DNA from 3 places in the Streptomyces sp. NPDC033174 genome. Region 1 is predicted to be linked to each of the others. Evidence: riboswitches for the same ligand, from Rfam matches in the RefSeq annotation. Region 1 holds a riboswitch; each other region holds the start of a gene.

Region 1 (3,202 bases):
CTCGTTCTTTGTATACGGCGCGTTTGTTAATTCCGGGCGCTCGCGGTGTTTACTGCGTGTTGCGAGGTTCTCACAGGGCCGCGCAACCGGTGCATGGGAACCGAACGCTCGGCGTGCAGCGCGGTCAGCGCCCTGGCCCGCTCCGCGTCGCCGCGCGCCACGGCGTCGACGATCGCGCCGTGCTCGGCCCAGGCCTCGACCGGCTCCGCCGGGAGTTCGACCGCGTACATCCAGGCGATCTTGTGCCGCAGCTGGGTGAGCAGTGCGGTGAGTCCGGGGCTGCCGGACGCCTGGGCCAGCGTCTCGTGGAACCAGCCGCCCAGCGAGCGCAGATCCTCGCCCTGGCCGCGCCTGGCCCGCTCCTGACCCAGCCTGACCAGGCCGCGCAGCACCTTGAGATGGGCCTCGGTGCGACGCTGGGCGGCGCGCGCGGCCCCCATCGGCTCCAGCAGCGTACGGATCTCCAGAAGGTCGGCGGCCTCCCGGTCGCTCGGCTCGGCGACACAGGCGCCGGCGTGGCGGCGCGTGACGACGAAGCCCTCGGACTCCAGGGTGCGCAGGGCCTCGCGGACCGGGACGCGCGAGACTCCGTAGCGGCGCGCGAGCTGTTCCTCGGTCAGCCGGCTGCCGCGTTCGAAGACACCCGCGACGATGTCGTCGCGGATCGCCGTGCATACCGAATGCGCGGGAATGCGCATGTTCAACCTCCGCCTTAATCCGCGCGAAACCCATCCGACCGATGCCGGTTCGTGAACTGCCTGTTAGTGAACTGTATTGCAGCGGGACGGGATTTCCGATGGCTGCCGGTAATCCATGGATATCTTTTGGCCAGAACACCCGGCGGCGTGCTCCCGGTACGCCGAAGGCCCCGGCTCGCGAGGAGCCGGGGCCTTCGGGACGCGCGGGGCGCGAGAAGCGGATGGGTCGGGGTCAGACGTTGACGCCCTTGGAGCGCAGGTAGGCGATCGGGTCGATGTCGGAGCCGTACTCCGGGCTCGTCCGGGCCTCGAAGTGCAGGTGCGGGCCGGTGGAGTTGCCCGTCGAGCCGGAGAGGCCGATCTGCTGGCCCGGCGTGACGGACTGGCCGACCGAGACACCGATCGACGAGAGGTGGCCGTACTGCGTGTACGTGCCGTCCTTCATCCGGATCACGATGTTGTTGCCGTACGCGCCGCCCCAGCCGGCCTCCACGACGGTGCCGGAACCGACGGCCACGACCTTGGTGCCGGAGGCGGCCCGGAAGTCGACGCCGGAGTGGCTGCCCGAGGACCAGAGCGAGCCGCCGGTCTTGTAGCCGGTGGTGACGAACGAGCCGGCGATCGGGAGACGGTAGGAGTTGAGGAGCTTGCGCTCGGCCTCACGGGCGGCGCGCTCCTTGGCCTCGCGGATCTCCTTGGCGCGGGCCTCGGCCTTGCGCTTGGCCTCGGCACGGGCCTTCGCCTCCGCCTTCGCCCTGGCGATGGCCTCCACGGCCTCCCGCTCCTGGGCGGCGGCCTGCGCGTTGATGCGGTCGGCGAGCGAGTCGACGACCACGGCCTGGGTGAGGCCGGTGTCCACGGGGAGGGGCTCCGTGTCGGCGGCGAGCGCCGGGGAGGCGAGGGATCCGATGACGCCGGTGGTGGCGAGCGCCGCGACTCCGGCGACGTGCGCGCTTCGGCGGGTCAGGCGGCTCGGGGCACGGTGCTTCCCGGTGGCACGGGTGAACGCCATGTAGTGGCTGATCCTTTCCTTCCTTCTCGCCTACCGGGTTAGCTGACGGGTTCGGAGCAGGAAGGTCTCCTACGGGCCCCTCCGCACGCGAGGCGCGAAGGCGTCCGATTCACCCCAGGGACTGATTGGGTCCCCGGCTCCCCAGGCTCGCGCCTGACGGGGACTCGGCGATGGCTGCCCGATGCCGCGGGTGCGGCGGGTGCAACTGGCGGACAGCGCCCATGACGCTAAGCGGATCGTCTTTCAATCACCAAACAGACACGCTGTTTTGTAGTGCACGCCACAGGCCATACACCCAGCTTCCCTCCCAATCCAGACAAAAGGGAAGACCCCGACGTAACGTGACGTCGGGGTCCTCGATCCTCGGGACGCGCTCAATCAGCCGGTGACGACGGTCACTTCGCCGATGCCGAGCGCCCTGACGGGCTCCTCGATCTCCGCGGCGTCACCCACGAGCACCGTCACCAGACGGTCCACCGGGAAGGCGTTGACGACGGCCGCCGTCGCCTCGACCGTGCCGGTCTCCGCGAGGCGCGCGTACAGCTGCGCCTGGAAGTCGTCGGGGAGGTGCTGCTCGACCTGGTCGGCGAGCGTGGCGGCGACGGACGCCGCCGTCTCGTACTTGAGCGGGGCCACACCCACCAGGTTCTGCACCGCCACGTCGCGCTCGGCGTCGGTGAGCCCCTCGGCGGCGAGCTTGCGCAGGACCTTCCACAGATCGTCCAGCGCCGGGCCGGTGTTGGGGGTGTCGACCGAGCCGCTGATCGCGAGCATCGCGGCGCCCGTGGCCCCTCCCGGCGACGTGGGGGCGGACGAGCGCAGCACCTGCCCGAAGGCCCGCACGCCGTAGGTGTAGCCCTTCTCCTCGCGCAGGACACGGTCCAGACGGGACGTCAGGGTCCCGCCGAGGCAGTACGTACCGAGCACCTGGGCCGGCCACACACGGTCGTGCCGGTCGGGTCCGATGCGGCCGATCAGCAGCTGCGTCTGCACGGCGCCGGGACGGTCCACGATGACGACACGGCCGGTGTCGTCGGCGGTGATCGGCGGCACCGGGCGGGGCTCGGCGGTGTTCCCGGTCCAGTCGCCGATGGAGTCGGCGAGCACCGCGTCCAGGTCGACGTCCGTGAGATCGCCGACGATCACCGCGGTGGCCGTGGCGGGCCGGACATGGGCTTCGTAGAAGGCCCGCACGGCGGCCGAGTCGATGCCGGCGACGGTCTCCTCGGTGCCCTGGCGCGGACGCGACATGCGCGAGGAGGCCGGGAACAGCTCCTTGGAGAGCTGCTTGGCCGCGCGGCGACCCGGGTTGGCCGTCTCGTGCGGGATCTCGTCGAGGCGGTTGCGTACGAGACGCTCGATCTCGGTGTCGACGAAGGCGGGCGCGCGCAGCGCCTCGGCGAGCAGGCCGAGCGCCTTCGGCAGCCGGGAGACCGGGACTTCGAGCGAGACCCGGACACCCGGGTGGTCGGCATGCGCGTCCAGCGTGGCG
Region 2 (3,202 bases), on a different contig from region 1:
TGTAGCCGATGGCGACCTGGCGGCGGCCGTCCTCGGTGGACAGGGCCCATGTTCCGGCACCGAAGACACCCCCGTCGTGTCCCCAGTACCAGCCTCCGCCGGGCATCTGCAGGGTGTACAGACCCAAGCCGTAGCGCATACGCGCCTCCTGGCCGGGTTCCGGCTCGTAGGCCGGGACGGTCGTCTTCATCTCCCGCAACTCGGCGGCACCGAGCAGCTTTCCGCCGAGCAACCGGCGGTAGAAGTCGTTGAGGTCGGCCATCGTCGACACCATCGCACCGGCGGTGCCGGCCCACGACATGTCGTAGACGCTGTAGTCGCGGGGCGGATCGATATAGCCGTACATCGACTCGTACATCCTGGCGTGAGGTCCCGATATGTACGGGGAGCGCGGGAAGTAGGTGTGGCGAAGTCCGGCTTTGCGGATGACGTGCTGGGCGATGTACTTCTCCGGCTCCTGACCGGTGGCCTTCTTCAGCAGCAGTCCGGCGATGATGTAGTTCGTGTTCGAGTAGGAGTGCGTGCCGCGCTCCACGACGGGCGGGGCCGCGAGACCGAGACGGACCAGTTCCTCCGGAGCAACATGGCGGAAGCGGTTCTCGTCGAGTGTCTTTCCGGGATTCTCCACCAGGCCGGGAAACGCGGGAAGGACGTAATCGGCAATGCCACTCGTGTGGTTGAGAAGCATCCGGACGGTCACCTTCTGGCCTCGCTCTCCCGGAATCAGCTCCGGGAGATAGCGGCCGATCGGCGCGTCGAGGTCGATGTGCCCCTTGCCCACCTGCTGGAGGACGGCGACCGCGGTGAACGTCTTGGTGATGCTCCCGATCCGGTGCTCGAAATCGGGCCGCGTCGGCCGATCGGTCTTCACGTCGGCGACGCCCGCCGCCCCCTGCCACCGCTCGGATCCGTCCCGGACCGCCGAATAGGCGCCGTACATTCCCGCCCGGTGCAACGCCTCCAGCGATGCGCGCAGCGCCTCGCGGTCGAGCTCGGGGAGATACGCCGCCGGGGCGGCGGCTTCCGCGAACCGGGCGGAGGGGGCGGAGTTGAGGGGTGTGGAATGGGCGGGGAGTACACCGACGGTGAGCGACAGCAGAGTTGCTGATGCCACGGCAGTCGCGAGTCGAACTCTCCGACGGCTCGGGCGGCTGCCCGGCTTGGTTAAGCGCATGGAACGAATCCCGTTCTCTCGGCTCGTGCGCACCGCGCGCACGGCGCCTCCATCCTCATTCGTGGGGCTCTGTGCTGCCGTCCTCCGAGAGGACGACTCGCATCACAGGAAGGGATGACATTTGTCAGTCGTGGGGTCCGCCCGGGCCTCCCCGGAGGCAGACACGACAGGCACCGTGAGGGAGCGGGGCGCCCCGAGCGAGGGGTGAATGCCCGATTGGGTCCGATATTGCCCCTATCGTCGGTTTGCCTCTATGGCCCATTAAGGCATGAATGAAGCTCTCTTATGCTGACTTTTCACTTGCTCAACTCCTGTTGTGGCAAAGGTCCTTTCGGCTGCGATGCGAGGTGATGTCAATCACGTCACCGATCGTGAGGGTGAATGAAGGCTCGGCCCAGAACTGTTCTGCGGAAAGAGAGTTGAGTTCCGACTTCAGGGCCGATCACATGCTTTTCGCGATCTTCACCGCTCATGTCGAATGCGGGCATGAATTCGGGCCTTGTCTCGCCGCGTCTCTCTCGCTTAACGTCACGGTCAATCCGGATGGACCGCCGAATCCTGCCGCCTTCCGGAATCCGCACCCACTCATCCACGGCAGGAGCGGGGGACCCAGGTAAGCCGTCGATCCGGAAATCCGGAACGTCTTGGGGTGAAGTCGCAGCCACTGCGGCCGGGCATCTCCAGTCCGAACCCGACAGCTCACCTCGCAGGCGCCGGAGAGGAATTCGTCATGCCCGCAAAGGGAAAGCACCGCCGGCCCAAGAACAACCCGCTCGCCCGAGGTATCGCCGTCGCGGGCACCGGTGGTGCCGCGCTCGTTCTTCCGGTGATCGGCGCCACCACCGCCGGTGCCGCGCCGAACGCCGCGCAGTCCGCCACCGCACAGAGCAGCGTCACGTCGACGGTCGCGGCCGCGCCGAAGGCCGCCGCCAAGAAGGCCGGGCCCGGGATCTACCGCGTGGTCCCCGGTGACTCCCTCTCCAAGATCGCGACCGAGCACTCGCTCACCGGTGGCTGGAAGCGGCTCTACCAGGACAACCGCAGGGCCATCGGTGGCAACCCGTCCCTGATCCGCCCCGGCCTCAAGCTGACGATCGCGGCGGAGCCCGCCGCCTCGGAGGCGGCGAAGACCAAGGCCACGACGCCGAAGCGCGCCGCCGAGCCCGAGCGCGCCGACCGCTCCACGCGGACGAGCACCCTGAGCGCGGCCCCCGCGGCCGCGAAGGCCGCGACGACCTACGCCGACAACCTCGACGGCTGGATCCGGGAGTCGCTGGACATCATGGCCAAGCACGGCATCCCCGGCTCGTACGACGGCATCCACCGCAACGTCATGCGTGAGTCCTCGGGCAACCCGCTGGCCATCAACAACTGGGACTCCAACGCCATGGCCGGCATCCCGTCCAAGGGCCTGCTCCAGGTCATCGACCCGACCTTCCAGGCCTACCACGTGCCCGGTACGTCGATGGACTCCTACGACCCGGTCGCCAACATCACCGCCGCGTGCAACTACGCGGCCGCCCGGTACGGCTCGATCGACAACGTCAACGGCCCGTACTAGTACCCCCGCGCCTCAGCACGCTGGGGCGGACCCGCCGACAGGACGCCCTCCTCGCGAGGGCGTCCTGTCGGCGTTCTTCCGGGGGCTCGGCGCCGGGCCCGACCCCGGCGCCCAGGCCGGAGGTGTCAGTCGTCGATGCCCTCCAGGACTTCCCCGAGGTCCACGAACTTGAAGCCGGTGGCCTCACGCGTCCCGTCCGCCGGGGCGTCGTGGCCGTCCTGGACGACAAGGAGACCGTGCGGGTACTTCCTGCCCAGCGGCGCGTTCAGGACGGCGGCGCCGTCGCACTCTTCGGAGCCGTCGAGAGTCCGGCCGGCGGCGACGCGGAAGCCGCCCTCGTACTCGTTCGCGTCGGCGCCTTCCCGGTCGTACGCGGCGAAGGTGTTGTCGCCCTGGCTGGACGCGAGCAGGTAGCCGTCCCCGTCGGGCTCGGTCAGCAGAGTCAGCCCCTCGACGTCGGCCGCGAG
Region 3 (3,202 bases), on a different contig from region 1:
CATGAACTCCTGGATGTCCACGTTGGAGTCGGCGTGCGAGCCGCCGTTCAGGATGTTCATCATCGGAACAGGCAGCAGGTGCGCGTTCGGGCCGCCGAGGTAGCGGAAGAGCGGGAGGTCGGACGCCTCGGAGGCGGCGTGCGCGACGGCGAGGGAGACGCCGAGGATGGCGTTGGCGCCGAGCGAGGCCTTGTTGTCGGTGGCGTCCAGGTCGAACATCGCCTGGTCGATCAGGCGCTGCTCGGTGGCGTCGTAGCCGACGAGCTCCGGGCCGATCTGCTCGATGACGGCGAGGACGGCCTTCTCGACACCCTTGCCCTGGTAGCGGCTCTGGTCACCGTCGCGGAGCTCGATGGCCTCGAACGCTCCGGTGGAGGCGCCGGACGGAACTGCAGCACGGCCGGTGCTGCCATCGTCGAGGCCCACCTCGACCTCGACCGTGGGGTTGCCTCGGGAGTCCAGGATTTCCCGGGCTACGACGACGTCGATGGACGGCACGAGCATCTCCTTCTGGGATGTGAAGCTAGATGTGACGCATGCGGTGCAGGGTCTCTTTGGCCTTGCGACAAGAGCCTAACCGGCTCCGGGGCCCAGGCCAGCCGGGCGCCCGGACCGTGGGACGAAAAAGGACCCAAGGGCCTGCTTTGCGGGGCAAACGACACAAGTTCTACTGGGCGGTAACCGCGCAGGCCGTGCCCTGGACGCGGGAAACCCCGGCCCGGCGCGTACGGGGGAAGGGCGCGCCGGACCGGGGTGGTCACTACGGGGCCGTCGTGGAACAGGCCCTTACTTGAGGTGCAGCTGCTGACCCGGGTAGATGAGGTCGGCGTCCGCGACGATGTCCTTGTTCAGCTCGAAGAGCTTCGCCCAGCCGCCCTTGACGTGCTTCGCCTCGGCGATGGTGCTCAGGGTGTCGCCACCCTTGACCTTGTACTCGCCATCACCCTTCTTGACCTTCTTGCCGGTCGGGGTGGTGACGGTCTTCTTCGCCTCGGCCTTGGGGGCGGTGCGCTGCTGGCTGCGGGTGGTCGGCTGCTCGGCCTTGCGCTCGGGCTGCTTCGGCTGGGCGGCCGGAGCGGGCTCGGCGGAGCCGGAGTCGTTCGAGGCGCCGGACAGGCCCACGCCGCAGCTCGGCCAGGCACCCTTGCCCTGGCTCGCCAGCACCTTCTCGGCGACGGCTATCTGCTGCGACTTGGAGGCCTGGTCCGCGGAGGAGGCGTAGGCGGTGCCGCCGTACGCGGCCCAGGTGGAGGACGAGAACTGCAGACCGCCGTAGTAGCCGTTGCCCGTGTTGATGGACCAGTTGCCGCCCGACTCGCACTGGGCGACGGTGTCCCACTCGGAGGTGGTGGCGGCGGAGGCGGCGTTTGCGCCCAGCAGCGGGGCGGCGACCGCGGCACCGGTGATGCCGGCGAACGCGGCGAAACGGACGGCCTTGGACGGGCGGCGGTGCTTGTTCTTGCCGGAAAGCAGCATGGAGTTGTTCCCCTCACCGACGCCTGCGAGGTGAGCTGTCGGGTTCGGGCTGGTGGTGCCCGGTCGCGTGTCCGCGACTTCACCCCAAGCCGGTCCTCTGGTCGTCTGTCTCAACGACCGGGCCCGGCGTTTACCTTGGGTCCCCCGCTCCTGCCTTCGGCGCATGACGCGACGACTGTTCCCCTCGACCGGCGGCAGGACTCGGCGTTCCGGTCGGTGGGGCCCGCGATGGCGAGCGGTGACGACCGTAAACACAGACCCGCCTCAAGTTCAAAGACGGACATCAGGGGCAATCCCGCCCTACTTACCTTCCCTCGCGCGGCATTTGCGCAGGTGAGGCAGGGAAGAGCGGGACTTCACGGCCAAGGGGCGCCAGTTGGGGCAAAGAGACTCATGTCTCAGTTGAACAGAAGCGGACATAGGCGCCCGAACTACCCCTGCTTCGCTCCCAGATCGAGGCTCTGGCCGGGGAGGATGAGGTCCGGATCGCCGCCCACGGTCTGCCGGTTGGCGTCGTACAGGGCGGGCCAGCCGCCGGCGACGTCCTGCTCCTCCGCGATGGCGGAGAGATTGTCGCCGGGCTGGACGGTGTACACGGCCGGGCCCTTGTCCGCATTGCCGCCCTTGCCCGCCTCGGCCGGTTCGGTGCCGCCAGGATTCGTGCCCGTATCACCCGTAACACCCGCATCCGGGAGGTTGGATGCGTCTCGGGTGGAAACGTCACCTCGTGAGGCGTGTTGTCCGTTGTCGCGCTCATCGATGGAATTGCCCGCATCGGCACCCGTGGACCCGGTCGTCTCCTCGGGGGAGGGTGCGCCGCGGTGCTTGCCGGTGCCGGCGTCGGGGGTCCGTCCGGTCCCGGAAGGCGCGGGAGCGCCGGGGGTGAGCGACTCGACGGGCTGCGACGGCTCCGTACCGGGGGCCGGCGTGACGGGCGCGGTGGGGTCGGTGGGGAGGAGGGGCGTCGTGGGGGTCGGCGGGGTGGCGGGCGCGGTGGGTGTCGCGGTCCCGGCGGACCCCGGCTCGTCACCCGGGTCGACACCCGGCGTGGTGCCGTCGTTCGTGAGCCCCGCTATCCCGGCACAGGTGGCCCATGCCGCGGCACCCTGCGCGGCCAGCGCCTTCTCGGCGACCGCGATCTGCTGGGACCGGCTGGCGAGGTCGGCGCGCGGGGCGTAGTCCGTACCGCCGAAGCGCTCCCAGGTGGCCTGGGTGAACTGGAGGCCGCCGTACATTCCGTTGCCGAAGTCGGCACTCCACATCCCGCCGGACTCGCACTCGGCGACCCGGTCCCAGGTGGCGGCGTCGGCGGCGGACGCGGAGCCCGCCCCGAGCAGAGGGATGGCGATGGCCGATCCGGTCACCCCTGCCGCGACGATGAGGGCGGGGGCCTGGCGAGGTCGGCGGTGCCGTCCGTTCCCGGAGCGCATACGGGTTGCCTTCCGTGTGACTGGTGTGACTCGGTTGAGATTGACGGTGAACGTAGCGGCATTCGAACGTCAGTCACAAGTCGATGCAGAGGAGATCACATAAAAGTCACAGTCTTGACGACCCGTCAGTTCTGGCGGGGTGTGAACTCCACCGGAAGCGTGCGCAGTCCACGCATGATGAGCCCCCCACGCCAGCGCAAATCGGCCGGATCGACCGCAAGCCGCACATCGGGCAGCCGGGTCAACAGCGTGGCGAGCGCGGTCTGTCCCTCGAGCCGGGCGAGGGGCGCGCCGAG

Evidence for each region. A riboswitch is a leader RNA that binds a small molecule or an ion and turns the genes downstream of it on or off. The one in region 1 is predicted to bind cyclic di-AMP.
Region 2: it holds a riboswitch for cyclic di-AMP, as region 1 does, so the genes downstream of both, ACZ5VC_RS31355 (LysM peptidoglycan-binding domain-containing protein) here and ACZ5VC_RS17385 (M23 family metallopeptidase) in region 1, are expected to answer to the same signal.
Region 3: it holds a riboswitch for cyclic di-AMP, as region 1 does, so the genes downstream of both, ACZ5VC_RS20220 (transglycosylase family protein) here and ACZ5VC_RS17385 (M23 family metallopeptidase) in region 1, are expected to answer to the same signal.

What each region holds. Positions count from the first base shown of each region.
Region 1 covers NZ_JBVIPQ010000005.1:107,221-110,422, reverse strand. Annotated here, with positions in the region: gene ACZ5VC_RS17390 (GntR family transcriptional regulator) at 27-698, opposite strand; gene ACZ5VC_RS17385 (M23 family metallopeptidase) at 931-1,710, opposite strand; cyclic di-AMP (ydaO/yuaA leader) riboswitch at 1,724-1,890, opposite strand; gene ACZ5VC_RS17380 (M16 family metallopeptidase) at 2,089-3,202, opposite strand, start outside.
Region 2 covers NZ_JBVIPQ010000014.1:23,767-26,968, reverse strand. Annotated here, with positions in the region: gene ACZ5VC_RS31360 (serine hydrolase domain-containing protein) at 1-1,114, opposite strand, end outside; cyclic di-AMP (ydaO/yuaA leader) riboswitch at 1,747-1,902, shown strand; gene ACZ5VC_RS31355 (LysM peptidoglycan-binding domain-containing protein) at 1,905-2,735, shown strand; gene ACZ5VC_RS31350 (phytase) at 2,861-3,202, opposite strand, start outside.
Region 3 covers NZ_JBVIPQ010000006.1:91,247-94,448, forward strand. Annotated here, with positions in the region: gene eno (phosphopyruvate hydratase) at 1-504, opposite strand, end outside; gene ACZ5VC_RS20220 (transglycosylase family protein) at 787-1,476, opposite strand; cyclic di-AMP (ydaO/yuaA leader) riboswitch at 1,482-1,648, opposite strand; gene ACZ5VC_RS20225 (transglycosylase family protein) at 1,908-2,906, opposite strand; gene ACZ5VC_RS20230 (cytochrome P450 family protein) at 3,032-3,202, opposite strand, start outside.